Regions from separate parts of the Pseudomaricurvus sp. ABR4_320 genome, predicted to be linked through region 1. Evidence: predicted binding sites of a transcription regulator. Region 1 holds the regulator's gene; each other region holds the start of a gene.

Region 1 (10,341 bases):
CTTGAGGGTCTTCTTTTTTGATGGCTCGAAATGCCGTCGGGGCTGAAAAAAGCGCGCTGACTTTGTAGTCTTGAACCACACGCCAAAAAGCACCCGCATCCGGAGTTCTGACAGGTTTACCTTCATAGAGAATGGAGCTGCAGCCGTAAATCAACGGCGCGTAGACGATGTAGGAATGTCCGACCACCCAACCCACATCAGAGGCAGCCCAAAACACATCTCCCGGCTCCATACCGTAAACGGTTTTCATGCTGAAGTTCATCGCGACGGCATGACCGCCGTTGTCGCGCACCACACCCTTGGGTTTTCCTGTCGTTCCTGAGGTGTAAAGAATATATAGGGGATCGGTACCTTTGACAGGAACACAGTCAGCTGGAGCACTGGCAGAAACGAGCGTTTCCCAATCGTGATCCTGCCCTGCTTTTAAACTCGCTTGCAGCTCTTTACGCTGAAAAACAACGACGTGATTTGGTTTCTTTTCGCAGAGACTAATCGCTTCATCGACAAGAGGCTTGTACGGAAGGACTTTGTCGACTTCAATACCGCAGGATGCTGTTACGATAACATCCGGGCATGCGTCGTCGATACGAATCGCAAGCTCGTGCGGCGCAAATCCTCCAAAGACAACCGAGTGCACAGCACCAAGACGAGCCGTTGCCAACATGGCGACAGCGGCCTGAGGAATCATCGGCATGTAAATTAAGACACGCTTGCCTTTTTCTACGCCAAGTTCCTTTAACGCACCGGCGAACTGTGCAACTTGATCGCGTAATTCAGTATAGGTGATTGCCTGCTTGGTTTGAGTAACCGGAGAATCGTAATAAATGGCAACTTGATCACCGCGCCCATTGGCAACATGGTAGTCCAGCGCCATGTGAGCGGTATTCATTTCGGCATCGTCGAACCAGCGATCAACACCGTTATCATCTTTGGAAAGAACTTGCTCGGAAGGTTTAAACCAGTCTAGCTTCGCCGCTTGATCGCCCCAAAACTCGCGGGGGTTTTCCAGAGAACGGGTGTACTCCTCCAGGTAGCTCATGATCGTTATCACCTGCATTATAAGTTTTATTTATGACGGTAATCAGAAACTGCTGTGCTTATTTCTAAAAAAACAAGCACGGCAGAACTAACACGCCTTGTATGTGCAGACTCTAACGACTTTGAAAAATAGCGACTATACGACCATGGTCGAGACGCCGATCAAGGCGTCTCTTCAGTTTGCAAATAGGGCGCTAAAGCATCGAGATAAGACTGTAGCTTCTCACGGTTCGTATTGCCCATGCGCCACACCCATTTCTCCAATGCACTGCGATTTTCCAATTCGGGATCGGCATATTCATAAAACACATGGGGACGATCCAAAGTGACATCTCCCGGCGTCGGCTCGACGGCTTCCAGTCGCTCGATCAACGCACTAACCCGATCATCAAAAGTATCGGTTTTTCCCAGCTCACCGTACGCCTGTTCCAGCGTCGGCAACCAAGCACGGTAATATTCCGCCATCACCTGCGGATCGACCTCAGTAACGGCATCAATTAATGCGGTCAAACGCTCTTGATTTTCCGGAGCAGGCAAACTGGTTTCGCCATTTTCTGTGACTTTGTATTTATCCATACCATACACAAGCGGAAGATGCTGCTGCGGAATTTTTCCTGCTGCCATTTGATCAACCGCCAACACCCATTTGCGAACCTGCTCTTCCGGCAACAGCCATTGGGTTAATTGCGGCGATAGCTTGGCGACAGTGGACACGACGAGAGCATCGCTGTCGTTTAACGACTCCGGCGTATCAATTGCCGGCTTCTGCGGCTCAACAATTGGCTCAGGATCAGGCTCGGGTGTTGATTCCGGGGTTGCCACCTCCGGTTCCGGCGCGACGGTTTCCGGCTCTTCTTCAACATCGGGTATTGGTGCTGGAGCGGGCTCTGGCACTGTTTCCGACTGATAGTCGGTTTCGGGCGGCAATGAGACTGTTGGCTCATTGGATGACAATGAGCAGTAGGCAAGAATTGCGGCAACCACAATAATCACGCAAATAATGGCATAGGTCTTAAAGTTCATAGGGGGTACATATCACCTGCGGGCAATTTCTTCTCTTAGATTAACCGTTTCGATAAAGGGTCTGACAACATCGTTACGGAATAATTACGCTTATAAACCGCTTACGGATGGATCCGTAGGCGTCACCTGACGGAAGAGGCTCACCATGGAAGCAACCAGCTCCGGCACCGCTTCCTCAGGCAGATTGTGCCCCATTCCTGGCACAATCTGTAAGGTAGCGGCGGGAATCAGTTGTGCCGTATGCTCTCCATGAGCAGGCGGCAAAAGCCCGTCCTCTGCACCGTGAAGCACCAGTGTCGGGGCCTGGATTTTACGAAGTTCAGCCGAGCGGTCACCAGAGGCCAAAAAAGCCAGCATCTGACGAGGCACGCCTTCGGGATAAAAACCTCGGTCGTGCATAGCGGAGGGGTCTTCATCATCTGCAAATGCAGCAGCTTCCAGGTTTTTGCGCGCCTCGGGGGTGGGTTCGGGCAGATCTTCTGCGCCACTGGTTGACATAACCGAGACCAGACTCAGCGTCTTGTTGGGATATTGAACAGCGAAGACCTGGGCAATGACACCGCCGAGAGACGCGCCAACGATATGGGCTTTTTCGACACCGATGGCGTCGAGCAAACCGGCTGCATCGGCCGCCATATCCTGAACGGAATAGGGATTATCAACGGAAAACCCCATTGCGTTCTTTAATAATTGCCAGCGCAACCATGGGTCACCCATAGCATCCATTCGCTGGGAATCACCCACATCTCTATTGTCCATTAAGATGACCCGATAACCTGCGTTCGCGAGCCCCCGAGGTAGCTCGTCACCCCATAATTTATGGGAGCTACCGAGCCCCATGATCATCAACACAGCCGGCCCATCTGAAGCACCAATCTCTGTATAGGCCAAGCTGACACCGTTGGCCTTGACCTTCGCCATGTCGCCGTCTTCCGCGGAACATACCGATGCTGCCAACAGCCAAAGTCCCAAAACCCAGCCGGTGAAAAGCCGCCCCCCCAAAACACGCCCTGTCAGGTCTTTTCTCATCCGCTCACACAATCCTCTACTGATTGGTCAAGTCATCATCAGATCTCTCCATCGAGATGACCCGCTGACGCATTTCTATCAGTCACTATATCTGGCCCCATTGACCTGTATCAACAGCGCAATTGCACACAGGGTTAGACTCGATTCACTTATTTTCCTCACGCTGCCTACAAAGAACGTCGTAATGGAACTTATAAGAAATTGCCACCAATCCAATACGCAAGCTCCCGGACATTACTGTGGTGTTGTGACGCCTCTGTGCGCGTTGTTGAATTCACAAACGGCGGAACACTCTGGCGCCCTGGCATCGTCACAGAACAGCGCCATGGGCGTGATGCTCTCACTCCAGTGCAGTGATTGGCGGGGCTATTCCTCCGCTGAGATAACCAGCGCCCTTGCACGAGAGATGCACATCCGCAGTACCAAACCGGTAGACGATCTGCAAAACGTTAAGATCCCTTGGATTCTATGGGATATTCCTCAGGATTGCCTGGAAGACGCAGACATCACCCAACTGATGTGGCAACTTGGACGCAGACTCCCATTGGCCAGCCCGCCGGACGTGGATTTTCAATTCAGCTGCAGCCTAGAGACATTAAACGCGGACCGCTTGGCCTTGTTTCGCGGCCTGGGTTTTAATCACCTACGCCTGCAGTTACCCAGCAGCATCTACAGCAACAAACTCATCGATCGCAGTTTGGCTATGATTGCGGATTTTCGTTTTGACAGCTGGTCCCTACTCTCCTGGCAGCCATCGCCAGATATCCATAGACTTTTACCGAAACTAGAGGACTCTCGTGCGGGACTACCAACAGCGATCCATTGGCGTTGTTTGCCACATACAAACGCCGGCCGCGAACTCTTTGACACATTGTTAAAGCTTGCAGAAGACTACCAATATCTGTTGTTGGGCAACGATTGGCTAGTAAAATCGAAAAGCCGAACCGCCAACGCCTTTCACGAAAAAACGATACAGATGACACCGTTTGGCTACAACGGTTTGGGCGTTAACAGCATTCTGGCGTTTGGCCCGGGCGCCGAGAGTTTTGGACTGCATAACACGTGGCGCAACGCTTCGGTCTTTGCCAATTATCGCGACAGTGAGATTCCCAACCAGCCTTACACACGCCCCTCCCACACCCAACAATTGGCGATGGCGCGTGAATTAATGTGTTTTCATAAACTGGAGATTCCCCCTTATGGCACGGCTTTGGCAAAGTTACTAACCGCATGGCAATCTCAGACTTTGGTCGATAACACGCCGCTCTACAGCGAGCACGACAATCAGATTAAGCTTACGCAACAAGGCATTTTTTTATTGAGTGACCTGCTAAAGCCCATCTTATACCCCCAAACAGGGGACATTTTCTCTTTACCCGCTGTAGCCGGTATAGCAGAATAGTAATTGTCTTTAGCCTTTTTATTTGAAATCGATGGTATGACCTCCCGTATTGCGAGTGACTCTTCAGCCAATGGTGTCGGCAGCCGGTGCCATCACAATCCAACTGTATCCTGTGGTGACTGTCGCCTGAACGCGATTTGCCTCCCCATCAGTCTCCATGTTGACGATATCGATCGACTCGATCAGATCATTCAGCGTGGACGTCCTCTGCAGAAAGGAGAGCATTTGTATCGAGCCAACCAGCCATTTCAATCCGTCTACGCAGTGAGATCCGGAACCATCAAAACGGTCAGCGTCACTAACGATGGCCAAGAGCAGGTAACGGGGTTTTTTCTGCCTGGTGAAGTGGTGGGCATGGATGGTATCGCTACCAATCGCTACTCCAATTCTGCGGTCGCCTTAGAAACCTCGGCGATTTGCGAAATCCCCTTTTCTCGCCTGGAAGATTTGAGTCTGCAGCTACCCAACTTGCAGCGACATTTTTTTCAGCTCATGAGTAAGGAAATCAAATCTGACCAGCAGTTGATTACGCTACTGAGTAAGAACAGCGCAGAAGAGCGGGTAGCGTCATTATTGTTGAGTATTTCGACACGCAACCACAACCGACATTTATCAGCAACGTCGTTTCGACTGCCAATGTCTCGTGCGGATATTGGAAATTATCTGGGCTTAACAATAGAAACTGTCAGCCGCGTATTTAGCCGTTTTCAGAAAAATGGCATTTTAAGTGTCGACAAAAAGGAAATCGGTATCACAGACATGGCGGCCTTAAAACAAATCGCCAATGTCGAAGATCCCTGCACTTAGCGTCTTTTTATTATCTTATCATCGGCATTAAGTGGTCACGCTATTACGGATCACCTAATGCCTTACAGAGAGCCTGCCACGAGCAGGCTAACTGATTTCTCTTAGAACTTGTAGCCGACGGACAATGTGTAGACAAATGGATCTACATCAACGTCGGCCTTTATTTTACTACCGCCATCAAAAGAGATTTCGGCCTCAGTGCTGATATCAATCCAGCGTACTGACGCATTAACCAACCACTTTTCATCCAGCAGCCAATCAACCCCGGCCTGCAGAGCAATACCAAACGAGTCTTCCAACTCGATATCACCGCCCGTTAAACCTAAGCCGGCCAAAGCTCCTGCAGCGCTGTTATCCAAATTTTCTTCATAAATAAAGGTATAGTTCAAACCGACGCCAACGTAGGGTTGAAAACCACCCATATCATTTAGGTGGTACACCGCGCTTACCGTCGGTGGCAAATGGGTAAAATCTGCAATGTCACCAACGCCGGCCAACCCACCATTAAGAACGGCAGTGTGCTTAAACGGTGTTGCAGCCAGCACTTCTACGCCAAGATTGGGTGTCAGGAAGTATTCCAATGTCAGCCCCAGTTGGGTATCGCTGTCCAAACCAATCGTTGTTGGTGCCCCTCCTATAGTCACTGTTGTACCATCAAGCGCAATATTGTCGCTATCTTCACGAGGATCAACGGTTGCAGCACCTACGCGGAGGACAATGTCTCCCGCTTCAAAGCTCATCGCCGGTACCGCCACGCACAGTGCCGACACAGCAGCCACCAGCTTTAACGGGGAAAATAATGATCTCATAGTAAGGCTCTCTCTGTATGAAGTCGTCTCATTGTCGGAGTATAGTAGACAATAGAAATTGCGCAGGATCCTTGATCTGGATTAACGATTTTTCCCCAACCAACCTTCAAGTGTTCGACACCTAGTTGCCAGTTGCGCCAGATCAACAGCATCCTTCCATATAAAACGAGAGACATTTATGACCGACATTAGCCGACTGACACGTCTGTTTTCTTTAATTGATGAAAAAAACAACGAAGACCCAAACCGAATTACGGTAGATCAGGAATCTATACCCGCCGCCTACCTTTACGGCGTTCGCATGACCGAAGTACAGCATGCTTTCGCCCCGGATGCAGATGAGTTGTTACAGATCGCCTGCCGAGCCCAGCACATTCAGCGCTGGCAAATTCCACGCAGCGACTTTCCAATGGACAAAGCCGGATACAAACGCTGGCGAACTCGCCTTGCGCAATTCCACGCTGAGTTAACATCGCAATTGATGCAAACTTGCGATTACACGGAAGAAGAACAACAGAGGGTCAGTGATTTACTGCAAAAGAAAGGCATTAAACGAGATACCGGCACACAGACCTTGGAGGATGTCGCCTGCCTCGTTTTTTTATCACACTATTTTGAGGAATTTGCCGCCAGACACGACGACGAGAAAGTCATCGACATCGTCAAAAAGACTTGGCCTAAGATGTCAGAAGAAGGTCACGCCGTTGCACTTCAATTGACGCTTCCCCCCAATCTGGCAGAACTGGTCGGCAGAGCACTTTCCTGAGGGAAGGTTGCCCCCAAGCATCCCATAGGCAAAACGGCATTGAGTTTAATACCCGCCCACCAACTAGACGCTGAGGCTTAATCCGCTCTAAGGATCGGCATTCACGCTTATTTTTTCAAACGCAGCGTGTTGCGCTTTGGTCTATTTGGAGGAGCTGTATAAGTGGTGGTCGGCTTGCGATTTCCATCCGAGGAGCGGTTACGACTACGAGCCGCTTTGACCATCGCTTCCATGCCCGTTCTTACCAGGCGAACTTTATCGATATTGCTCAGATTGGGAGGGAATTTTCCCGGGTGAACGGCATTTGGATCTTTGGGATCCCCTTCAACCTGAAGTTGAAATCCACAGACATGGGTGGCAGTTCGTTTACTCAGATCAACGGTCCAGGCAGTAAAATCCATTATGATGCATCTACGGTAAAATGACTCGGCGGGTAAATAAGGACTGCTGACACATGACCGGCTCAGCAATACATAAATTTACATTTGTGGAGTTATTAGACCATATAATTTGCGCCAAACGAAGCCCCGGCAACTAATTATTCACGTCAATTTTAAAAGAATTTTCCCCGAAACAAACTAAAGCTTGTAAATGGTCGCTCCGCCTGTCGACGGCTAGCCCTTTGGCTTCTGTCGAGCCGGTGCTGGCGCACCAATATGTTGCGTATTACGGGCTTGAGCCAGTCTTACCTGCTTCTGTCGCTCAGTAAAACGCTGTTTTTGCTCGTCCGACAAGATATCGTGACAACGGGGGCAGCTGACCCCTTCAACGTAATACTCAGACTTTTTATCATCTTCTGAAATCGGAAAGCGGCAGCCGTGACAAAGATCGTAGTCTCCGGGTTGCAGATCATGGTCCACAGTAACACGGTTATCGAAAACAAAGCAGTCACCCTGCCAAAAGCTCTCTGTCGACGGGACTTTTTCCAGATAATTCAGGATGCCGCCTTTTAGATGGTATACCTCGTCAAAACCCTGCTCTTTCAGATAAGCCGTCGATTTTTCGCAACGGATACCGCCGGTACAAAACATGGCGACCTTCTTGTGACGCTCTGGCTGCAGGTTATCGGCGACGTATTGAGGAAACTCCCGAAAGCTCGACGTATTTGGATTGATCGCGCCCTTAAACGTACCTAACTCAACTTCATAGTCATTGCGGGTATCGATGAGCACAACGTCCGGATCGCTGATAAGCGCGTTCCATTCTTCGGGTTCCACATAGGTACCGACCACTTTGCGAGGATCAACGGAATCAACCCCCATCGTGACAATCTCTTTCTTTAACTTGATTTTGGTACGATAAAACGGAGCGACTTCATCAAAAGAAAACTTACAATCCAAATCGGCAAGGCGGGGATCACTGCGCAGATACTCTAATAAGGTATCGATATCCGCCCGACGACCACTGACAGTACCATTTATCCCTTCACGAGCCAGCAGCAGGGTTCCCTTGATGTCATGGTCCAAACAGAACGCCAGCAATGGCTCTCGCAAAGCCTCATAGTCGTTAAGTTCGACAAATTTATAGAGAGCGGCAACCGTTACACCATTCATTGCGTCCACCAGAGAGTCATTTCCGAAAGGGCGCGCATTTTATAGCAGTGTTCAACTTTTGCACAGGTACCGCAGTAGAATCTCGTAAAAGCACATTGCGCGCAACGGCTAACCTGTCGCTTTCGAGCCACCGAGACATTGCGGGGATGCCGGTGCCGACTCACGCTCTTGCCACTCTTGAGGCGTATACGTATGCAATGCCAGGGCATGTACGCCACCACTCATCTCCGCACTCAAACAGCGATAAACAGATTGATGCCGCTGAACCAGGCGCTTATCCGCGAAGGTATCACTGACCAATACCACGCGAAAATGGGACTCTGAGCCAGGCGGGACACTGTGCATATGACTCTCATTGGTAACATCAAGATGAACCGGCTGAAAATCACGGGTTAACTGATCGACGATAGCGTTTTGCACCTTCATATTCCCAACTCCTTAAAATCGATAGGGTATCGCTGTAGCCAATTGAAAGCAGTATCCTCCACCCCAACCTCACTGTCGACCGCTAAGCGCCGTATTGGCACGAATCTCGGCTTTCGCTAGCACGGGGATTTGCAGCTCGGACCTATATATAGACGCCCGACCACAGATCAACGATACGACGCCATAAAAAAGGGATGGCGCGCCAGATACTCTTTCTTGTATTCACGGATTTTTAGGCTAATATTTGAGGCACTCAATACATTATCGTCACCCCGTCATCCATTCGAAACGAGATCCGATACTGTTTTATGACAAGCACTAAGACCTTTATCAATCGACGCAAAGGGACAGATCGCCGCTACGATGAAGACCCCTGCCGCGACCTTCCCATCGATATGTACCACCGCAAGCGTCGTAAGACCACCGAACGCCGCTCGAACCGCACGCTCCTGGAAGACTACTACGCTTTCACATCGGAAGGTGACATTCCGGAAGAAGTGTCCGATGTTGATCCTAATCGCCTCGCTTGAGCGAGGCCCAGCGCCTTTCCTCCCCCTCCGTAGTCGCTGAAATAGAAATTCTCAAAGTGTCTTCGCATTAATTTTGCCCGCCAATGGGCTTTCGCGGATAATAAACCCGATTTGCAGGTCTACCAGACTCTCAATCGGCAAATAATTCTGCTACCATACGCGCCTTTTTCAGCACCTTACCCCCCGACGCTATGCTCAACTCTGACGCCCTCAATCAACTCAGCCAGTTGAAACAAACCATCCGCGCGGAAAAAAACCTCCATCCCGGAACCGTCCGAGGCAGCCAGGCCCGATTTGGCTTTGTCATCCTAGACGATGGTCGTCGCGCGTTTCTCCCGCCCAATGAAATGGCTCGTGTCTACCCAGGAGATCGGGTCGAAGTCAGCGTTGCTCAAAGCGAAAAAAGCTCGGACAGCAACCGGATCGACGCCCAGCTCGACAAGATGCTGGAATCTCCGTTAAAAGTAGTCGTAGGACAATACATCGTGCGGGGCAAAGGTCATTTTGTCGCGGTCAATATGCCGCAACTGCAGCGCTGGGTTTTCATTCCGCCAAACGGGCGCTCTAAAGCCAAACCCGGTGACTACATTCGCTGCCGGCTCACTCGCCACCCTTTCGAAGACGGTAAAGGGCAGGCAAAGGTCACAAGCATTCTGGGGAAACCCGACGACAGCCGTATTGTGCAACGCTTCATCGCGGAGAAATACAGCCTGCCAGGGCAATGGTCTGATAAAGAGTTACAGCAAGCTCGCCGCCTTGGCGACATGGCCGATGCCGACCTTTGGGGAACAGAGGCTCGTGAAGACGCCACCGCCCTTTCCTTTGTTACCATTGATTCCGAATCCACATTGGATATGGACGATGCACTTTTTGCATCAACGAATGAACAAGGCTGGGAGCTCTGTGTGGCAATTGCCGATCCCAGCTGCGCCATACAACTGCAAACACCTCTGGCAAA
Region 2 (10,341 bases), on a different contig from region 1:
GGACACGTAAAAAGGTTACCAAGTGGAAGACTGGCTTTTTGCGGATCGCCCACGATTCAGGGGTGCCGCTGTTGCTGATTGGCATCGACGCAAAAACCAAAACGGTACGGATTGATCGCCTGATCGAAACAACCGGAGATCACAATGCGCAGGCTGAAGAAATCCGGCAGTATATGAATGCCACTTTTCAGGGAATCAATCCTGAAAATCAATAGGGCTCCGGTATTTTGTTTATTTACCAATGAATGTCGGTGCTTTTCGATTATGAGGATACGTTTGAGGTAGGTCGAACCGATGCTGGCGTCTATTCTGTTAAGTGTTGTGGTCTGCTGCCTAATGGGGGCGGTATTGTTTTGGTCGCGACGATCCTGGTATCGGGTCGACGAGGCGGATCTCAGGCAGTTATTGCAGTCGGTAATACTGGGGCAGGCGAATGCCAATGAATGGCAGGTATTTATTGAAATGCCGATACGTTACGACCCGTTTCTGGACGATATCCGAGAGTCCTGTCGGGTGATCGACGAAGCTCATCAGCCAGTGTCTGAAGCTCGGCAATACCTGTTGGATGGGGAAGGTGTGGAAAAGATTCGTGAGTTGCTAGAAAAGCTCGACAAAGAGCGGCCGGAAAAGCCGCTCTTATGATCTCTTATTATTCAGAAGCGATAAAAAAGCTGTAGTCGGAATTCGGTGACACTGACATCCGCTTGGTATCGCAGTTTGGAGAATTCGTAGTCTGAGCCGTCGGTTTCTGATTCTTTATCCAGCAACCAGCGATAGTAGTCGTCATTGTTAATAGATACTGAGCGCTCGTTGATCCATTCGTCCATGGGGAGTGATTGACCATTATCGAGATGAGCCCACTTAAGTTTCTGCAGCCATTCTGATTCTGAGACCATTTCGGTAGAATCTGCAACTAGAATGGACGCCCACGTCAAGGTTGCTGCAATTGTCAGCAATAAGCCTGTATAGCGTGCAGACTTCCGTAGCGCCCCCATGGGTTCTCTCCTGTAATTCACTGTTACTCAATATGTGTAGGATCTCACAAGGCCTCAAAAGTGACTGTGACAGACGTCCAATTTCGGCCAACCTTGCAATGATGCACGCGCCACCCCCTTGAAATTTACTTGCTATGGATCTACCCGAATCATTAAGTCAAATTGTTGCGGAAGCGATCCCCGGGGCGCGCCTTGAACACTTCGAGGTAGTTTCAGAGCCGTCGCTGCGATTGTTGTTACTTAACCAGGATTATCCCCGAGAAGCGCTTTCCTACGATGTCGCATTGCGATTGATGGAAAATCCGTTCTACTGGGCATTTTGTTGGGCGTCGGGGAAAGTGCTTGCAGATTTCCTGCTTAAACACCCTGAACGAGTGAAGAACAAGCGCGTACTGGATTTCGGGTCAGGATCTGGTGTTGTTGCTATTGCTGCGGCTCTGGCGGGGGCGGATGAAGTCATTGCCTGTGATTGTGATCCGTTGGCTAGGCAGGCGATTCGCGATAACGCGCAACTGAATCAGGTTGAATTAACGGTGGCAGATGATCTCAACGCCGTGCGTGGCCCGGTAGACTGTTTAACGGCGTCCGATGTGCTTTATGATCGAGATAACCTGCCGTTGTTGGATGACTTTTTACAGCATGCTAAAAGTGTCATTATCGCAGATTCCCGGCTTAAACATTTTTCACATCCTGCCTATATCAAAATCGCCGAAACTCCTGCGTTGACGCTGCCTGATCTAGATGAATCTGTCGAATTTCGAACGGTACGACTGTATACCGCGAATGGTTGAGTGGACGTTTTAGGGGAAAAGTAGGATAAAAAAACGCCGGGTATCCCTGTTGAAGATAACCCGGCACAGCGACTGTTCTTGTCGTATCACGTTATCAAATCTGGAAAATTCAATAACGCTTAGATAGCTTGTCTTTGGCTAGCCGCCTTGGTTGAGCTTTGCTCGAACTGATGCAAGTTTGACACAAATGGTGAAAACTTGCATGGCTTTATTCAGTTCAGGCACGGATGGGACTGATGGGGCCAATCGAATATTGGCGTCATCTGGGTCTTTACCATAGGGAAAGGTCGCGCCCGCAGGCGTTAATTTCACGCCTGCATCGGAGGCCAGTTTCACAACTTCACGAGCGCAGCCCGGTTGCGTATCAAAAGAAATAAAGTAGCCGCCAACGGGAGATTCCCAGCTTCCGAGGTCTGAATCGGTAAAGGCTGCTTCAAGGTGTTCGAGCACGGTCTCAAAGCGTGGTTTAATAAATTCGGCGTGCTTTGCCATAAGCTCTGTAACCGCACTTAAATTTGGAAGCAGTTTTAAGTGGCGTAGCTGATTAATCTTATCAGGGCCAATGGTTGCGGCTTCCAGAGATTTTTTAAAGCCCGTCAGGTTTGCTGTAGAGGCGGCCATGAAGGCGACGCCTGCACCCGCATGAGTGATTTTGGATGTAGACGCGAATTGCAGAAGGCTGTCTTCGGTACCATTGCGGACGCAAGCGTCCCAAAGGCTGGCAAGCTGAGGTGGTTCACTGGTCAGGTCGTGTACGGCGTAGGCGTTATCCCAAAATATGCGGAAGGCTGGATTTGCAATCTTTCCGAGCTGCGCCATGCGTTCAACAGTGGCATCGCTGTAGATAACACCCGTGGGGTTGGAGTACTTGGGTACACACCAGATCCCGATAATCGATGGATCAGCTTTAATTTTAGCTTCAATTACATCCATATCTGGGCCGTCCGAAAGCATCGGCACGTTGATCATCTCGATATTCAATCGCTCACAAATAGTGAAGTGGCGATCGTAGCCTGGTACCGGGCAGAGAAATTTAGGGTTGGCGATGTCCTTCCATGCTTGGTCATTACTTTTAAGACCAAATTCTTTTGCGAAGGATACCGCTTGATACATCAGTGTCAGGCTGCTGTTACCGCCAGCAATCACCGTTTCTACTGGGACTCCGAGCAGTTCTCCTCCGAGGCGACGTGCCTCGATCAGACCATCCAAGCCGCCGTAATTACGGACATCTGTGCCATCTTCACTCATGTAATTGCCGTCGAGAATGCCGTCGAGAGCATCAGACAAGCTCAGTTGTTGAGTGGATGGTTTACCGCGGGTTAAATCCAGCTTGAGGGATTCCTGTTGCAGGGCGGCATAATCCTTGGCGAGTTGGGCTTCCCACTCGGCTAATTGTTCGGTGGAGGCGTTTTCCAGATTCACGATGCGACTCTCGGTTGTGCACTTGGAAAGGGAGATTGCGGTGGCGAGAGCGTCAGCGAATCGTCCCGGTGGATAGAGCGCGTGAGTATATTGCACCGGCGCACGCTTAAAAAGGGGATACGGGGGTTTTTTAGTCTATACGCTGCGTGTTTTGGGAAAGGGAATATCAGGATTCCATATGGGATTGAAGGTAATTATTGAGGCCCATTTTAGCGATCAGGCTGAGTTGTGTTTCAAGCCAGTCGACGTGTTCTTCTTCGGATTCCAGAATGCTCTCGAGCAGCTCCCGGCTGACATAATCGCGCACGGACTCGCAGTAGGTAATCGCTTCGCGTAGGTCGGGAATTGCAATGAGTTCAAGTTTGAGGTCGCACTCGAGCATTTCTCTAGTGCTTTCTCCAATCATCAATTTGCCCAAATCCTGAAGGTTTGGCACCCCTTCGAGAAACAGGATTCTCTGAATGAGTGCATCGGCGTGCTTCATTTCGTCAATGGACTCGTGATATTCGTGCTCATTGAGCGTGTCCAGTCCCCAATTTTTGTACATGCGAGCATGTAAAAAGTATTGGTTGATGGCGATGAGTTCGTTGAACAGAATTTTATTGAGATATTCAATAACTTTTACGTCACCCTTCATCAGACCGTCCTTTCTTGATGTGGGATAGGGAGAGGCAGACGCCATCTGCGTCAGCAAACAGGCAAAGGATATCTGCCGTTTAGTCTGCAACGGTGACTAGGACGAGTCAAGGCGTGAGGCTTGTTAAGGAAGGGGGGTTAACCTGCCGCGTAGAAAAGCTCAGATTCGGCAAGATTATCCATTTCGGCCAGGGTTTGATCGATGACTTGTTTGGTGTGAAGGCCGCATTTGCCGCACTGAGTCATGGCGCCGAGCTCTTGGCGAACTGCACGTAGAGTACTGGCACCGTTAATAACGGCGTCTTTTATGTGGGAGTCGGTAATGCCTTTACAGATACAAACGTACATAGCAGCTATTTAATTGTGTATCTAGGGGCTGTGTCATCGGAAGCATCCACCTGATTTCAGGATCGACCAACTTTGCTCAACGACCTACGCCAGTTAACGGTATAAAGTTAAAGTTATTCTAAATGATAATGGTTGTCAACAGCGGCTGGTTCAAATTCTCATTTTGCATTTTTCGGCTAGGGTGTGCCGAAATATACCAACGTATTGGGAGTGTTGAGTGATAGGTTTGCAGGAACTGGCGGAGACTTAAAAAGGATTAATTCTAAGGGGGATTGCGAAGGTGGACGTGAGCCAGCAAGGCCGGCTCATTTCGTTGCGTATTTCACACTTTTTGTCGATTGAGGTGCCTGGATTAAGGTTCCTCGTCGGTCTCGGGGAGCGGCCATCCTCCGAGCTCCCGCCAGCGATTGATAATCAAGCAGAAGAGCTCGGCGGTTTTGCCTGCATCATAAGCCGCTGAGTGGGCGCTGCTGTTGGAAAATTCGATGCCAGCCAATTGGCAACTGCGCGCCAGTACCGTGTGACCGTAGGCGAGACCGGAAAGAGTGGCTGTATCAAAGCAGCTAAATGGATGAAAGGGGTTGCGTTTGATGCCACAGCGGCGCGCTGCCTCGTTGATAAATCCCAGGTCGAAATGGGCGTTGTGAGCCACCATCACCGCTCTGGTACAGCCGTGATTTTTCACGGCGCGGCGAATGCCGGCGAACAGTTCGCTGAGCGCGATCATTTCTGGGGCGGCATCACGCTCTGGGTCGTGAAGGTCAATTCCAGTGAAGTCCAGCGCTGACTGTTCAATGTTCGCCCCTTCGAAAGGTTCGATGTGGTAGTCGATGGTGGACTCTGCAAAGAGATTGCCGTCGTCATCCATATTAAGGATGACGGCAGCGACTTCCAGCAGGGCATCGGTGCGCGAATTAAATCCTCCGGTTTCCACGTCGATGATGACCGGAAGAAAGCCTCGAAAGCGCAATGCAAGCGGGGACTTGCTGTTCTCTGATGTGCTGAGAGATGGATCGGCGGGTAGCAAAGTATCTTCCTTAATTAACCAGTTTCCACTGTAGGGTTTCACCGGCAAGTACGGGCATTAAATCACCTCCGGGAAAGGGGATGGATTCTGGCACCTGCCAGGGTGTTTTTTCCAGGGTAACCTGGGTTTCATTGCGAGGCAGGTCATAGAAGTCGGCGCCAAAATGGCTGGCGAAGTCTTCCAATCGTTCAATGGCTCCAGCCTCGTCAAACGCCTCCGCATAGAGTTCAAGAGCATGAGGGGCGTTGTATACGCCTGCGCAGCCACAAGCCGCTTCTTTGCGGTGGCGGGCATGAGGCGCGGAATCTGTGCCGAGGAAAAACTTGGGATTGCCGCTGATGGCCGCTTCCAGTAATGCTGTTTGGTGAATATTTCGTTTGAGAATGGGTAGACAGTAGAAGTGGGGGCGAATTCCTCCGACAAGCATATGGTTGCGATTGAACAGCAAGTGGTGTGGGGTAATCGTTGCTGCGACCTGACTGCCCGCTGAGGTTACAAAATCAGTAGCGTCGCGGGTCGTTATATGCTCAAGCACAATCGGCAGCTGAGGGTAGCGTGCTACCAGCGGTTGAAGCGTGCGATCGATAAAGATTTTTTCGCGATCAAAGATATCGACATTACTGTCTGTCACTTCACCGTGTATGAGCAGGCGCATTCCGCATTCCTGCATGGCTTCGATGGCAGGGTAGATATGGGCAATATCTGTGACGCCAGAATCTGAATTGGTGGTTGCCCCTGCGGGATAGAGTTTACAGGCGACAACGCCCGCAGATCTGGCTTCTTTGATGATTTCAGGTGAAGTGCGATCGGTCAGATACAGCACCATTAGCGGGGTAAAATTCCTATCGGGCGGAATTTCTAACTTGATTCTGTCGGCATACGCCAGCGCCATTTCAGCCGTGGTAATTGGCGGTACGGTGTTGGGCATGGTGATGACCCGATGGAACACTTTTGCAGCATCTGTGACCGTGGTCTTTAACGCGTCGCCGTCCCTGAGGTGGATGTGCCAGTCGTCGGGCTGGGTCAGGGTGATGCTGTTGTTCATGATTGTGCTCGTCCTCAGTGCCAAAGGCTGAATGCTACCGAATTATGGTGCTAAAGCACAGCGGAGTGCCGCCGATAACATGGGTATCAAAGTGCTCAAATCCCGTCTGAATTGCGGCATATGGGTTCCCGAGAGGGTTCGAAATCAAGGGGTTTGGCGCTAAAATTTTCTTATTGGGTGTTGTTTTAGGTGCTATACCCAGAGTATTCGTTGGTCGGCAGTAGGGCCGCGGTAGTGTCGGTGAGGCAATGATCCGTTATGAGCTTGATAGTCACAACAAGAGCTATGTTGGTGAGTAATTGTGAGAGATTCGTCGTCGCCACCTTGCTGATTGCTTGTGTGATGGGCGCCCCTCGTGCATTCTCAGCTAGCGCTTATCAGGTGCCTATGGATGCCTCCACCTGGACTGCTGAGACGTCGGTGTTCGCCTGTCGTCTAAGCCAGGATATTCCCCTATTCGGCGGTGCGACTTTCGAGAGGTTGGCTGGCGAAGAAGCCAAGTTTTTGTTGAACTCATTGTCCCCTCGATTGGCATCGGGAAAAGCCATGCTGAAGCTCAAGGCGCCCGCATGGAAGCCGGAATCCGTCACCCGTGAGCTTGGCTATGTGGATGTTACCCAGGGGCGTTTACCCATTACTGTGGTGAAAGACAAAGCTGAACGTATGCTTGAAGCTTTGCAGCATGGTCTCGATGTTGAATTCACCCGTGCGGCCTGGTTTGGCGGAGAAGAAAGCCTTCGAGTACGACTGAGTACCATCAATTTTCGCGCCCCCTATGAGCGGTATTTACAATGCCTTGCTCAATTGCTGCCCGTTAATTTTGATCAGATCCGCAGGACCTCAATCTTTTTCGCGCCCGGCGCAGCGGATCTCCCGGCGAGCGAAGAAGTGAAGCTCGACAATATCGCAATCTACGTGCGAGCCGATGAAAGTGTTGAGTCTTTTTATATTGACGGGCACACAGATTCTGATGGCACCCGTAGCGATAACTTGGAGCTTGCCAAGAAGCGCGCCGAGATGGTTCATCGCCTGCTCGTTGAGCGAGGTATTCCGCCCGAGAAGATTACCACTCGCTGGCACGGTGAGCGCTACCCGGTAGCGAGTAATCGCTCCGCTGGTGGACGCGCTAAAAATCGCCGAGTAACGATTCGACTGGAGAAAAATGATGAGGGAACCCTGCCTTCGCTAGCTTCCAGCCGATGACCTTATAAAGACTTTTCGGTTCATCTTTTCGTCGAAAATTTTCTTTAATGTCTGTGAAAAAGCGTTGATTGGAGCTACAATTCGCGCCCCAAAGCGCTTGAAAGAGTGCGCTGTCGTTTCCCTCGTATAAGTTCTCTGGTTGTTTCGGGAGTGTGTCATGTCTGCAGTCAACAAGGTCGTCCTTGCCTATTCAGGTGGTTTGGATACCTCCGTCATTGTCCGCTGGTTGCAGGAAACCTACGATTGTGAAGTCGTCACTTTTACCGCTGATATCGGTCAGGGGGAAGAGGTAGAGCCGGCTCGAGCTAAGGCTCAGGCAATGGGCGTGAAGCAGATTTATATCGAAGATCTGCGCGAAGAATTTGCTCGCGATTATGTCTATCCCATGTTCCGCGCCAATGCCATATACGAAGGTGAGTATTTGCTGGGCACCTCTATTGCGCGACCACTTATTGCCAAGCGACTGATTGAAATTGCCAACGAAACTGGTGCTGATGCGATTTCTCACGGCGCAACCGGTAAAGGCAATGATCAGGTTCGCTTCGAATTGGGTGCGTACGCACTAAAGCCTGGAATCAAAGTTATTGCACCGTGGCGCGAGTGGAATCTGACGTCTCGCGAAACGTTGATGAAGTATTGCGAAGAACACCAGATTCCTGTCGATTTCGCGAGCAGTAAGAAGAAAAGTCCCTATTCCATGGACGCTAATTTGCTCCATATCTCCTATGAAGGGGGCAATCTGGAAGACCCATGGTGGGAAGCTGATGACCCGGAGATGTGGCGTTGGACCGTAGCGCCTGAGCAGGCGCCGGATGAGCCAACGTATCTTGAATTAACCTATGAAAATGGTGATATCGTTGCTATTGATGGTCAGGCGATGTCTCCGGCAACGGTTATGGCTCATCTCAATAAAGTCGCCGGCGCCAATGGTGTCGGACGCCTAGACATCGTCGAAAATCGTTATGTCGGTATGAAGTCCCGCGGTTGTTATGAAACTCCGGCAGGGACCGTCATGCTGAAGGCGCATCGCGCCATTGAGTCGTTGACCCTGGATCGGGAAGCGGCACATTTAAAGGATGAGCTGATGCCTAAGTATGCCAGTTTGGTCTACAACGGTTATTGGTGGAGTCCTGAGCGAAAAATGCTGCAAGCCGCGATCGATGAATCGCAAAAAGCGGTGAGTGGCGATGTTCGCGTGAAACTCTACAAAGGCTCTGTATCTGTGGTTGGTCGCCGCTCCAGTGAATCCCTGTTCGATGAAAAAGTCGCAACGTTTGAGGATGATGCTGGCGCCTATGACCAAAAGGATGCTGCTGGATTTATCAAGCTGAACTCGTTGCGGTTACGCATAGCCGCAAATAAGGGGCGAGATTTCAGCTGATAATGAGCCGGTGAAAAGCCGGCAAATTATTAAGAATATAGACAGTTAATACTGCATTTGCTGTTGGACCGTGCCGGCAGCCTGTTCGGTGCCCGATGTCATTCGGGCGCGATACTCTACACTACAAGTTAATCAGCCTGAAGGGGCTGGTGTGCGCTGAGTCCGGCCGGTGTTGACCAGAATCAACAACTGGCAGACCCGATGCGGGTATGCTTGCGCTCCCTGTAGGAGACGGGGTGTTTATGCAGGCCTGGTGCACCTCATAAATGGATTAAAATTTAACCAATCAGGAATGTCACTATGAGTAGTAATCAGGTAGCGGCTGCAGAGCATCCCGTCTATGACTACAAGATAGTACGCCAGTTCGCCATCATGACGGTGGTCTGGGGTGTAGTCGGCATGGGGGTCGGCGTTTTAATCGCCAGCCAGCTCGTTTGGCCCGAACTAAACGATCTTTTCCAGCCTTATTCGCATTTTGGACGATTGCGTCCGCTACACACTAATGCGGTGATCTTTGCATTTGGTGGTTGTGCGTTATTTGCAACTTCATATTACGTCGTCCAGCGAACCTGCCAGGCCCCGCTGTTCGGTGGTTTCCTCATACCTTTTACGTTTTGGGGATGGCAGTTGGTTATTGTGCTGGCCGCGATAACACTACCGCTCGGTTACACCACCACTAAAGAGTATGCGGAGCTGGAATGGCCGATCGATATTCTGATTACATTGGTGTGGGTATCCTACGCAATCGTGTTTTTTGGCACGATCGTTAAGCGTAAGACATCTCACATCTATGTTGCTAACTGGTTTTATGGCGCGTTCATTATCACCATTGCGCTGCTGCATGTCGTTAACAGCATGGCGGTTCCTGTCACTCTGACCAAGTCTTATTCCATGTACAGCGGTGCAATGGATGCGATGATTCAGTGGTGGTACGGCCATAACGCAGTCGGTTTCTTCCTGACTGCGGGTTTCTTGGGAATGATGTATTACTTTGTTCCTAAGCAAGCGGGGCGCCCAGTTTACTCCTACCAGCTGTCCATTGTTCACTTTTGGGCGCTGATCAGTCTGTACATCTGGGCTGGGTCTCACCACCTTCACTATTCCGCTCTGCCCGATTGGACGCAAAGCCTTGGCATGGTGATGTCACTGGTTCTGTTGGCGCCTTCCTGGGGCGGAATGATTAACGGCATTATGACGCTGTCCGGGGCTTGGCATAAGCTTCGCACCGATCCGACGCTGCGTTTCCTTGTGGTTTCTCTGTCTTTCTATGGAATGTCCACGTTTGAAGGGCCGATGATGTCGATCAAGACAGTCAATGCGCTCTCTCATAACACCGATTGGACGGTTGGCCATGTGCATTCTGGTGCACTCGGCTGGGTTGCCATGATCTCTATCGGTTCTATCTATCACCTGTTGCCCGTACTCAGCGGTCGCAAGTCCATGTGGAGTGTACCGCTGGTTAACATGCACTTTTGGCTTGCCACCATTGGAAC
Region 3 (10,341 bases), on a different contig from region 1:
GTTCTTCAAGCTTAACCTGGCCACGATTGATTTTAATTTCCTTGCGTTGGCTGTCGTCTGTCGCTTTGGCAGGAATGACCGCGAGGCGCACGGTTGAGCCTTTCGGCCCGCGAATCAGCTTCACGACTTCGTCCAGACGCCAGCCGACGACATCCACCATTTCACCGTCAGTTCCCTGGCCAACAGCAACGATTTTGTCCGCAGGTTTAAGTTCACCCTGTTTTGACGCCGGCCCGGCGGTCACCAGACGGACAACTTTGGTGAATTCATCTTCTGACTGCAGGACGGCGCCGATGCCCTCAAGTGACAGAGACATGGAGATGTTGAAGTTTTCCTGAGTGCGCGGGGAGAGGTAACTGGTGTGAGGATCGTACAGCTGGGTCAGTGCGTTGACCATAATTTCAAAGACGTCATCGGCATCTTGTTGTTCCAGTCGGGTCAACTGGTTTTTATAGCGCTTGAGCAATGTTTCACGGGCTTCTTTTTCGGTTTTACCCGTCAGCTTGAGACTCAGTACATTGGATTTGATGCGCTTGCGCCACTGTTCTTTGGCATCGTCATCGTTCACCGCCCACTGCAGATCTTCTTCGTCCAATGGAACATATTCATTTTTGGTAAAATCGAACTGAAAACCATCTTCTTTACTGAGGTTGTCGATGACCCAATTCAGGATGTTGTGGGAGCGATTAAAGTAGGTAACAAAAATCTCGTACCCAGGATCCAGGTCGCCTTTGGTAAAAGAATCATCAAGGGTTCTGGCATAGCGGCGATTGAATTCATCGATATCTGATTTCAGAAAAAAAGCCTTGGCTGGATCCAGGCTATCAATATACCGGTCTAGCATTTCTGCAGACAGAGTATCGTCGAAGGGTTGGTTGCGATAGTGGCGAGTAGAAAGCTTGTCGATGATATCGACGGCGGTCTTCTCCTGAATATCACTGAATTTAAAATCGACACTTTTACTCAAGGCTTGTGGCGCGATGGTGGACAAGCTCACGAGCAACAGGGCAGAGGATACGGCAGAAGAAATACAGCGCAAATGCATAGACGGTCTCTTAAAAAACAGCAGCGTTTTGGCGAAAAGGCCAGCTTACCCGCGTTTAGACAAGATTTTCGTCTAAATATATCACAGTCCTTCGAAGCCAAACTAATTCGAGCAAAAAAATCGATCAAATTAGCTTGCTGGCACGCAATTATGCCGATATGGCGGATGAATTAGCTCATTTGGGGCGGTTTTAGCAAGCAATTTACAGTAACCGCCCCAGACAACCGGCTGGAAGAGCACATTCGTGACATCCCCTAGACGATTACCGTTAGGTTTCTGAGGCCGACTTCTGGCGAACAGCAACCACCTTTTCATATGTCGCTATTTTCAAAGTGACTGCTAACGCTGTCAATCACCCTCTGGTATATGAACTTTCTAAGATTGAGCAAAAGTCCCGACGTATCTGTTCATAGCAATTGCCGATGGCTCAATGGCGTCAAGCAGTTCCCACAGGCTAAGCCCTGGCGTTAGCTCTGGTGCATCTTTCAGGGCAATCACGCTAAAAAAGTAGTGATGGGGGCCGTGTCCTGCTGGAGGCTGAGGACCACCGTAGCCGGGATCTCCGAAGTCATTAACACCTTTTATGCCGCCGCTATAGTTCTCATCAATAGACGTCAGGTTTCCGGGCAGCCCGTACAAAACCCAGTGAACAAAGCCATACTTGCCCGGTGTGATGAGAGGGGCGTCTGGGTCGTGACAAATAATCGCGAAGCTGGTGGCATCGGCGGGTGCATTGGACCAGCTCAGTTGTGGTGAAACGTCTCCGCCGTCACGAGTGAACTTTTCAGGGATTTTGCTGCCATTGTCAAACGAAGTGGATGTTACTGTCATTGGGGATGGAATGAATCCCATGGATTTACCTCCGTAGCCAGGTTAAAGATTAGTGGTTCCGTATGTCAACTGACCGGATTTTTACGCAAAACCGGTGTGGTCGGACAGATATTTTGCTCAAACCACTTGATTTACTCCAATTTTTGCAAAAATCTTTCAAAAATTTACGAGATCACTGTCATTTGCAAGATGCATTTCAAAGATTGGGTCTTTATGATAACGATTTCCATCTGCAGTACCTTCCTCTATTTTACTCTGGTAGTCATCATGTCGTCTCCGAAGTTGTTGTTTTCCGAATTGCCCGTGGGTGCAAATGCCCGGGTTGTCAGTTTTGCCAATCTCGATAAAGGTTATTGTCACCGCCTGATGAGTCTGGGGCTGACGCCGGGAACGCAGTTCGAGGTCAAGCAAATTGCACCTCTGGGAGATCCTGTGCAGATTCGGGTGAGGGGTTTTTATCTGAGTTTGCGTTGGCAGGAAGCCGGAGAAATTGAGGTGGTTAAGGTATGAGCGGTTCTGGACAAATACGCCTCGCGGCGGTTGGTAATCCCAACAGTGGTAAGACAACGCTCTTTAACCATTTAACCGGATCACGACAGAAAATTGGCAATTGGCCGGGCGTTACGGTCGAGAAAAAATCCGGGTATTTTGAATATTTTGGCAATCGTTATGAGTTAGTTGATCTGCCCGGGACATACAGCCTAAGCGTATCCCATGACGACGATAGTATTGATCAGCAAATCGCACAAAATTTTATTCTTGATGAGCCTGTCGACTGCCTGATTAACATCATTGACGCTACCAGTCTCGAGCGTGGTCTGTATTTGACCAGCCAATTACTCGACACGGGTATTCCGACGATCGTCGTTTTGAACATGATGGATGTGGCGGACAATCACGGAATAACGATTGATACCGAAGCGCTCTCTCGATTTCTGGGATTGCCGGTTGTGCCGATTGTCGCCAGCAAACAGCGAGGGCTCAGGGATTTGCTTGCGGCGATCCAAAAATACTTGGATCAAGAGCCTCGTCCGGCGCCCCAAGCCGCCAACTTGGGCGAGACGCTAGAAACAGCGATTGCTGATGTGCAGCTTCTGTTGGACCGTAGTGATCAATCAGCCGAGTCAAATAGCCTATTAAATCCGGACGTTTCATCCGGGCGGGCAGCCAGATTACTGGCAACTGCGGCGCTGGCGGAAGATGCGTCGGTTCTGGGACGTCTCGACAGTGATCTACGCCTCGCGATTGAGGCGATCACCCGTCGGCTTGAGAGTGAGAATGACACCGCTGCCAGTGATCAGTTTATCAATGCCCGTTATCACTGGATCGCGGGCGCCTGTTCAGAGAGTATTCGCCGAGACAGTCAGGCAAAGGTGAGTTTCACTGACCGCCTGGACAATCTCTTGCTGAATCGGCTTCTGGCGTTTCCGATGTTTCTCGGTGTTATGTATCTCATGTTTCTGTTCACCATCCATGTTGGCGGCGCCTTCATTGACGTGTTTGACCAAGTGGCCGGTGCGCTGTTGGTTGAGTTACCCCATCGAGCACTCTTCGCCATTGGAACTCCAGCGTGGCTTACCACATTAATCGCCGATGGTATTGGGGGCGGAATCCAATTGGTCGCCAGTTTCATTCCGGTGATCGGCGCCCTGTTTCTGTTTCAGTCCTTTCTGGAAGGCTCAGGTTATATGGCCCGAGCGGCGTTTATTGTCGATCGGTTAATGCGTTCTCTGGGATTGCCGGGAAAATCCTTTGTGCCTTTGATTGTTGGGTTCGGTTGTAATGTGCCCGCGGTGATGTCTGCCCGTGCGTTGGACAGTCACAACGATCGTTTGCTCACAACGCTGATGGCGCCGTTCATGTCTTGTGGTGCTCGATTAACGGTTTACATATTGTTTGCGACCGTCTTTTTCCCCGCTCAGGGGCAGAATGTGGTATTCGGTCTCTATCTGCTGGGCATCGTAATGGCGGTGTTAACCGGCGCCTTGGTCAAGAAACGGTTGATGAATCGAGATCTGTCATTCTTTGTGATGGAGTTGCCAAATTATCACCTACCTACCATGAAGAGCCTGCTGATGACCAGTTGGCACCGTCTGAGGGGCTTCATACTTAGAGCCGGTAAGGCCATCGTTCTGGTCGTCGTGGTGTTGAATTTCGTTAATTCCATCGGTACAGACGGCAGCTTTGGCAATGAAAATTCGGAGAAATCCGTACTGTCGGTGATCGGTATGAAGATCACGCCACTGTTTGAACCTATGGGGGTACAAGAGGATAACTGGCCTGCCACGGTTGGAATTTTCAGCGGTATTTTCGCCAAGGAAGTCGTGGTCGGAACACTCGATTCCTTGTACACGGCGATTGCCAATGCTGACGCACCTGCAGAAGAAGGGGATGCGCCATCAATAGGTTCAATGCTGGCCGATGCGTTTGCGACTGTACCTGAAAATCTTGCCGGTCTCGGTGGCGCACTCCTAGACCCCTTGGGGCTTGGTGTAGGTGACCTGAGTAATCAGGAGTCCAGCGCTGCGGATCAGGAAGTCCATGTGTCGACGTTTGTCGCGATGAGCTCTCTTTACGGCGGTGCACTGGCGGCGTTTTCGTATATTTTGTTTGTGCTTCTCTACATGCCCTGTGTGGCAACATTGGGCGCTATCTATAAGGAAGCCGGCGGATTTTGGGCATTTTTTGCGGCCACGTGGAATACCTTGGTCGCTTACGCCTTGGCCGTTATCTGTTTTCAATCAGGGGCTTTGGTGACTCAAACCGGGGCTGCTCTTGGGTGGATTGTCGGTATGGTAGTCTTGGTCGCACTGGGGGCGGCAGGTTTGTTCTGGATGGCGAGGCGTCATATGAGCAGCAACACCAATCTTATACCGGTGCGTCAAATAGGCTGATGCTTCGCCGTTGGGCAGGGAAACGTTTTTGATTCTTGGTATCGGTGAATTTTAACAAGTAACAGCAGGCTGTCGCTGTGTTCGCCAGCTTGCTGTTTGGTGTTGTTTTAGTTGTCCGTCGTCAAGTGCTTAGCGATGGTTTGTTTTGCGAATTCATAGCCTGCGGCAGAATCGTACGTCGCCTGCTCTTGGACCTTTGATGCATAGTCAAATAGCGTCGCAAATAACGGAACACCATCAATCTCACTTTGCAAATGAACACGATCGGCTGAGGCGAGAGCCTCATCCCACGCCTTGCGGACGTCGCTCCAGAATTGCCCCGCGGTTTCCATATAGTCATCCCCGGGCGCAAAGTCGACACTGCTGGCCGGTTGATAACGCGCGATGCCGATCTCCTTTGCCAGAAACGGCAATTCAGACAAGGGTTTCCCGTTTGCATCGAGGCGCTCTTTAAGATTCTCTTCTTCTTGAATCCAGCCGTGGCGAGTGATGATGTGTTCGTTATAGCCGGTCAGAATTTGGTAGTCATTTCTGACGGAAGATTCCCGCCGAGGAAGAGGTCGTGACGTTTCGTCGCTGTGCCAGCTGGAAAAGCTGTCGTTGTGCTCCCAACGTCCCATGGCTTCGTAACGGGGCGCATCGTCGACCTGGAAAACGGCCTGGCTCCAGCGTCCTTTGCGATCTTTGCGACTAACCTTTTCGTGTTGCCAGCGATCTTCGCCCTGGTAAACCAGTAGTTCTTTGTCTTCATACGTCCAGTCTTGACGCCAGTGTTTCATCACCATGGGTTCGGAGATCTTGCCGTCGGCGTCTTTAAAGTACATGACCATTAGGTGCTGTAGGCTGATAAATTCCGGCTCGTCGGCAACCACATAGACATACTCTGTGCCCCAGGATTGGTAGGGTTTGTCTCGTTGGTAGTCAGATTTATACCCTGCAATTTCGAGGAAGTCGAAAGAGACTCGGTAGGGGCCGGCCATCGCGAGGATCGCGCGGCGATCTTTTTCAAAGGGCGTTAGGCCAGACTCCTGGAGTTTTTGCCAGCCAGGATAGGGGGCGGCATCAATAGTAACGTCGGCGCCGGTGGAGCTGCCACCGCGGGGCGATGGCGCACAGTGTTCCGATAGCGGCCAGCTAAAGGTAAATTGTGGTGGTGTACAGTCCGAAGATGTCGTTTCTGTGTTCCCAAGAGCGCTGCTGGACAGCGTCAATAAGCAAGCCAGCGTGCTGCCAGCCGTCAGGGAAGCTAACGATAAATCCAGTGTTTTTCTGAGCATGTTTAACCTCGTAGTCGCATCGAAAGGGCGCGAGATGGCGTGATTCCAGTTTTTACATCTAGTTTTCTACCGGCTCCTGTTGATTGGGGGACTCGATAAATCGAGGTTGCCACCAATCGGGCAACAGTGCCGTGATCTCTGCCCGGCTAAAACGGTCGTCGATCAATTCTATCGTGCCCGCGTCTTCAGTGGTACGAATGAGTCGCCCAGCGGCTTGAATGACTTTGCGCAGTCCCGGATAAAGGTAGGCGTATTGGTAGCCGTAGCCAAAGCGGGCGTGCAGACGCTGTTTCAGTTTTTCACCGCGAAAATCGGCCGGAGGTAAGCCTAGCGTGGCGACGACGACTCCGATCAGTTGCTGTCCCGGCAGATCAATGCCCTCGGCGAAGGCGCCGCCTAAAACAGCAAACGCAGTCACACCCTGGCGGGTGCGCAGGTTATTGATAAATTCCTCTCTGGCGGGCTCGCTCATGTTTGGCCGTTGACGCAGGCAGGTGAGGTTGGGGTAGTTTTTTTCGACGTGATCGGCCACAGCGTTGAGATAACTAAAGCTGCTCGTATAGATTAAATAGTTTCCCGGCTTTGTGCTCTGCAGTTGAACGATGCGCTCGCCCATCAGGGATACCGAAGCGGCTCGGTCTTGCAGGCGTGTACTGATGTAGGTGATCAGCCGCACATCCGCTTGGCTCGCGGCAAACGGGCTTTGCAGTGATTTCCAAATGACTTTTGCAGGCAGGCCCAGCATATCGCTATAGAATTCTGCTGGCGTCAGAGTCGCGGAAAACAGAATGCTGACGTAGGCGCGGGCAAAGCGTTCTTGCAAATGGTCGGCCGGAATTTGATTTTCAATCAACAGGCTAGATTCTCCGGCAGTATCGGAGATGTCTAACAGCAGTAAAGAATGTTCTCCGAAAACGTCGACAAGTTTGAGAAAACTACTGATGGTGAGCAGGCTCTCTTGCAAGTCACGATCGTCCGGTGTCTCTGCCAGGGCGTCCGCAATACGGGACGAGAGGCGATGCAATCTGGTTAATAAGCCGTCTGGGAAATCGGCAAGTGCGCAAACGGTGCGGGAATCTTCTCGCACACTTGCTTTTGAATCGCGGGCATCCTTTACCATCTCCCTCCATATCTTGAGGACGCTCGATAGGGACGATTTGAGCGTCGCTGGCAGGCGTCGCTGGGCGTTTAAAAACAGCTTTTGCGGCAGCTCGCCGCTGTACATGCCCCGAGCCCGATCAATCAGGTTATGAGCTTCATCGCAGATCACCAAGCTGCGCCACTGATCCTGGCAGGTAAGGCCATAGAGTTGCGCCGTCTGATCAAAATAGAGATTGACGTCAGCGACCACCAGGTCGCTCCAATGGGCCATTTCCTGAGCAAAAAAATAGGGACAAAGTTGGTGTCTCAAGGCGATGGTGCGCAGGTTCGGCTGATCCAGCAACGGTGTTTGTATCGCATCTTCGCGGGCGGCTTCCAGGCGATTGTAAAAGCCATCGGCGAGGGGGCAGTCGTCACCATGACAATTGCGATCCGGGTTCTCGCAGCTTTTTTCCTTCGCGGTCATTTCCAGAATGCGCAGCGGTTGTGCCTCCGCAAGCGCTGTCGATCTGTTGGTCACCAGCAGCTGTCGAATACCATCCAATGCCAGGGTTCTGCCGGTGGTACGCATCGTGAGGAAAAAGGCACGATCCAGCGACCGATACGCCAGCGCTTTCAGACTGGGAAACAAGACACCAAGTGTTTTGCCGCTGCCGGTTGGCGCTTGTAACAGCAAGTGTGTTTGGGTTGCGATGCCTTTATAAACGGTTTCGCTGAGTTCGCGTTGACCGGATCGAAAGGCGGGGTAGGGAAACACCAGGTTACGCAAATAGTCATCGCGCGTCTGTCGATGCTGTTGTTCGTTCTCTGCCCAACGCGCGTAGCCTGCACACAGCGTATCGCGGTAATCGAAGAGGGCTTGACGCTGCCAAAGCTGATCGTGGGGGGACTCGTCTCCGCTGTCGAGATTGTAATACGTCAAGCGCAGCCACACAGACTCTCGGCTCTCGGTGGCGCAGAACAGTGCGCCATATACCTTCAGTTGCGCCCAGTGAAGCGCCTGGCGATCGGCAGAAATGCGCGAGATATCTCCGCGATAGGTTTTGATTTCCTCGAGCGCCGGCTGACCGTCCTTGTAGGTGAAATGGCCATCGGAGCGCCCTTGCACAAGCAGTTGATGCCAGTAGCCCTGCAGTGAATATTCTGGTTGGTAGCCCGGTTCACGACGAGACTGTAGGCGTCGGTGGGCGTCCGCCCCTTCGGTGGCGGATACCGATGGCGTGTAACGGTAATCGAGACTGCCGCGACGAGCGGCGAAATCGCAGAGTGTGGTGACTGACACGGTTAGTGAGGGGCTGTCGCTCATCCGCTTTGGGGATACCGTTTATTACTCAATGAGGCGCCAGTGTAGTGAGCCAGGTGTTCGGCAGCAAGCGCGGCTGGTATAGGGGATTGTATGGATATTGATCAGTTTGTAGCAGACTGCTACAATGACTTGAGGTTTATCCCTTATCGGTTGTTAGAGGTTTGGATTATGGCAAAGGCATCATCGCCAGTCAGGCTGGAAAGTTCTCTTATGGATGCGGCAACCGTTGCCGGCTCAATGTTGCACCGAAGCGCCACAGAGCAAATTGAATACTGGGCAGATCTAGGACGCCGCGTCGCACAGGTCTTGACGCCAGAGACCTTACTTGCCGTCAATGCTGGTCTGGTTCGTATTCGGGTTGAAGACGCGTCGACGGCTGCCGTTAACGCCGATGCTGTATTTGCTGCTCTGGATAAGGGGCGTGTCGAAGGAAGCCTGACGCAGGCAATCAGTCCCGGCCGTATTCGCTATCAGGCTTCAGTATCGCACCCAGGGTGCCTCGAGCAGATCTCGCCTGAAGGTAAGGTCACGGTTGGACGCTTTCACAATGGAGAGTTTGAGCCTCTGTGAAGCAATTGTGGATGCTGGTTGGTGGTAACGGTGCCGGCAAAAGTACGTTTTACCGACTGGCACTCCAACCTTTGGGGATGCCGTTTATAAATGCTGACTTGATCGCTCGCGATGTATTTCCCGACGATCCTGAAGGCAACAGTTATCAGGCGGCGCGTATCGCAGAGAGTCTGCGTCATCAGCAGTTGCATCAGGGGGCGAGTTTCTGTTTTGAAACCGTCTTCTCCCATCCTTCAAAAATAGATTTTCTCGCTCAGGCTCGAGCTTTGTCCTATCAGATTATTCTGGTGTTTATCCACGTCGTATCGCCAGACTTAAACTGCGCGCGCATTGCTCAGCGAGTCGATGAGGGAGGGCACTTTGTTCCAGAAGACAAAGTGCGTACTCGTATTCCTCGCACGTTGGAGCATGTGCGTAGAGCCATTCCGCTGTGTGATGAGTTAAGAGTGCTCGACAATTCCAGCATTGAACAGCCGTTTTTACCGGTGATGACTGTTCGCCAGGAAGCTGTAGAGAAGCATCAAGACCCGCTGCCAGATTGGGTGCAGTATTTACTGACCTGATTCGTCAAACGGCGAACCGCACTCGCTATCATGTTCCATTTTTGACACAAGTCGTTTCACGCTTGAGCCTGGATTTCGCTCGGCTCGCGTTGCCTTTCTTTGAGTCTCTTCAATACACTAGCTTCTGCAATTATTGATCAACAAACGTTGATTTTTCTGCTCTGAACGAGCCGGTCAGGGAGGCGTTGGTGGCCCTGTGCCAGACACACGTTTCACAACAAAACAGATAACCAAAAGAGACTCCTATGTATAACTGTACGCAGCACTATATCAATGGCACCTGGGTAGATAGCGACGCTGGCAAGTTGCACCAAACCATCAATCCTGCAACGGAGGCGCCCTGCAGTGAGGTTGTGCTGGGCACGAAAGGCGATGTCGATAAGGCCGTTGCAGCCGCCAAGGCTGCGTTTGATGCCAACTACGGAGCCAGTAAAGAAGATCGCATCGCGATACTACAGCGCATCATGGAAGAGTATCAAAAGCGAGTGCCTGATATTGCCAAAGCGATTTCAATTGAAATGGGATGTCCGATTTCCATCTCGTCAACAGCACAGGCCGGTTCCGGTATGGGGCATCTTGGTTCAACCATTGAAGCGCTGGCGGGTTTTGAAATGCAGGAAAAAGTAGGCGATAACCGCGTGGTGTTTGAACCCATCGGTGTGGTTGCTTTGATTACCCCGTGGAACTGGCCAATGAACCAAACCGTAGCCAAAGTGGCTCCTGCTCTGGCAGCCGGAAATGCGGTGGTTTTAAA

What was found. Region 1 encodes FNR, which switches genes on or off when oxygen is low (the NO sensors DNR and NnrR bind a similar motif). Its sites were predicted from a motif close to TTGATNNNNATCAA; they were not measured.
Positions count from the first base shown of each region.
Region 2: ccoN (cytochrome-c oxidase, cbb3-type subunit I) is a predicted target of FNR. The motif match lies at 9,021-9,034, and genes of this name have one in related genera.
Region 3: ACXAFR_RS25985 (FeoA family protein) is a predicted target of FNR. The motif match lies at 2,003-2,016, and genes of this name have one in related genera.

Region 1 covers NZ_JBSWVF010000004.1:135,496-145,836, reverse strand. Annotated here, with positions in the region: gene ACXAFR_RS09690 (propionyl-CoA synthetase) at 1-1,039, opposite strand, end outside; gene ACXAFR_RS09685 (DUF3014 domain-containing protein) at 1,201-2,061, opposite strand; gene ACXAFR_RS09680 (alpha/beta fold hydrolase) at 2,152-3,090, opposite strand; gene ACXAFR_RS09675 (hypothetical protein) at 3,275-4,492, shown strand; gene fnr (fumarate/nitrate reduction transcriptional regulator Fnr) at 4,529-5,299, shown strand; gene ACXAFR_RS09665 (OmpW/AlkL family protein) at 5,401-6,108, opposite strand; gene ACXAFR_RS09660 (DUF4202 domain-containing protein) at 6,287-6,874, shown strand; gene ACXAFR_RS09655 (hypothetical protein) at 6,982-7,275, opposite strand; gene trhO (oxygen-dependent tRNA uridine(34) hydroxylase TrhO) at 7,489-8,427, opposite strand; gene ACXAFR_RS09645 (BolA family protein) at 8,536-8,853, opposite strand; gene ACXAFR_RS09640 (hypothetical protein) at 9,162-9,383, shown strand; gene ACXAFR_RS09635 (VacB/RNase II family 3'-5' exoribonuclease) at 9,575-10,341, shown strand, end outside.
Region 2 covers NZ_JBSWVF010000008.1:222,549-232,889, forward strand. Annotated here, with positions in the region: gene ACXAFR_RS17340 (1-acyl-sn-glycerol-3-phosphate acyltransferase) at 1-215, shown strand, start outside; gene ACXAFR_RS17345 (hypothetical protein) at 295-642, shown strand; gene ACXAFR_RS17350 (hypothetical protein) at 654-995, opposite strand; gene ACXAFR_RS17355 (class I SAM-dependent methyltransferase) at 1,130-1,786, shown strand; gene ACXAFR_RS17360 (aspartate aminotransferase type Ic) at 1,925-3,208, opposite strand; gene bfr (bacterioferritin) at 3,375-3,845, opposite strand; gene ACXAFR_RS17370 (bacterioferritin-associated ferredoxin) at 3,983-4,192, opposite strand; gene rnt (ribonuclease T) at 4,545-5,219, opposite strand; gene pyrC (dihydroorotase) at 5,230-6,264, opposite strand; gene ACXAFR_RS17385 (flagellar protein MotY) at 6,523-7,467, shown strand; gene ACXAFR_RS17390 (argininosuccinate synthase) at 7,625-8,848, shown strand; gene ccoN (cytochrome-c oxidase, cbb3-type subunit I) at 9,149-10,341, shown strand, end outside.
Region 3 covers NZ_JBSWVF010000028.1:29,036-39,376, reverse strand. Annotated here, with positions in the region: gene ACXAFR_RS25995 (carboxy terminal-processing peptidase) at 1-1,045, opposite strand, end outside; gene ACXAFR_RS25990 (YbhB/YbcL family Raf kinase inhibitor-like protein) at 1,421-1,897, opposite strand; gene ACXAFR_RS25985 (FeoA family protein) at 2,090-2,386, shown strand; gene feoB (Fe(2+) transporter permease subunit FeoB) at 2,383-4,770, shown strand; gene ACXAFR_RS25975 (DUF6607 family protein) at 4,878-6,047, opposite strand; gene ACXAFR_RS25970 (ATP-dependent DNA helicase) at 6,106-8,454, opposite strand; gene ACXAFR_RS25965 (TA system antitoxin ParD family protein) at 8,545-9,024, shown strand; gene ACXAFR_RS25960 (ATPase) at 9,021-9,587, shown strand; gene ACXAFR_RS25955 (aldehyde dehydrogenase family protein) at 9,833-10,341, shown strand, end outside.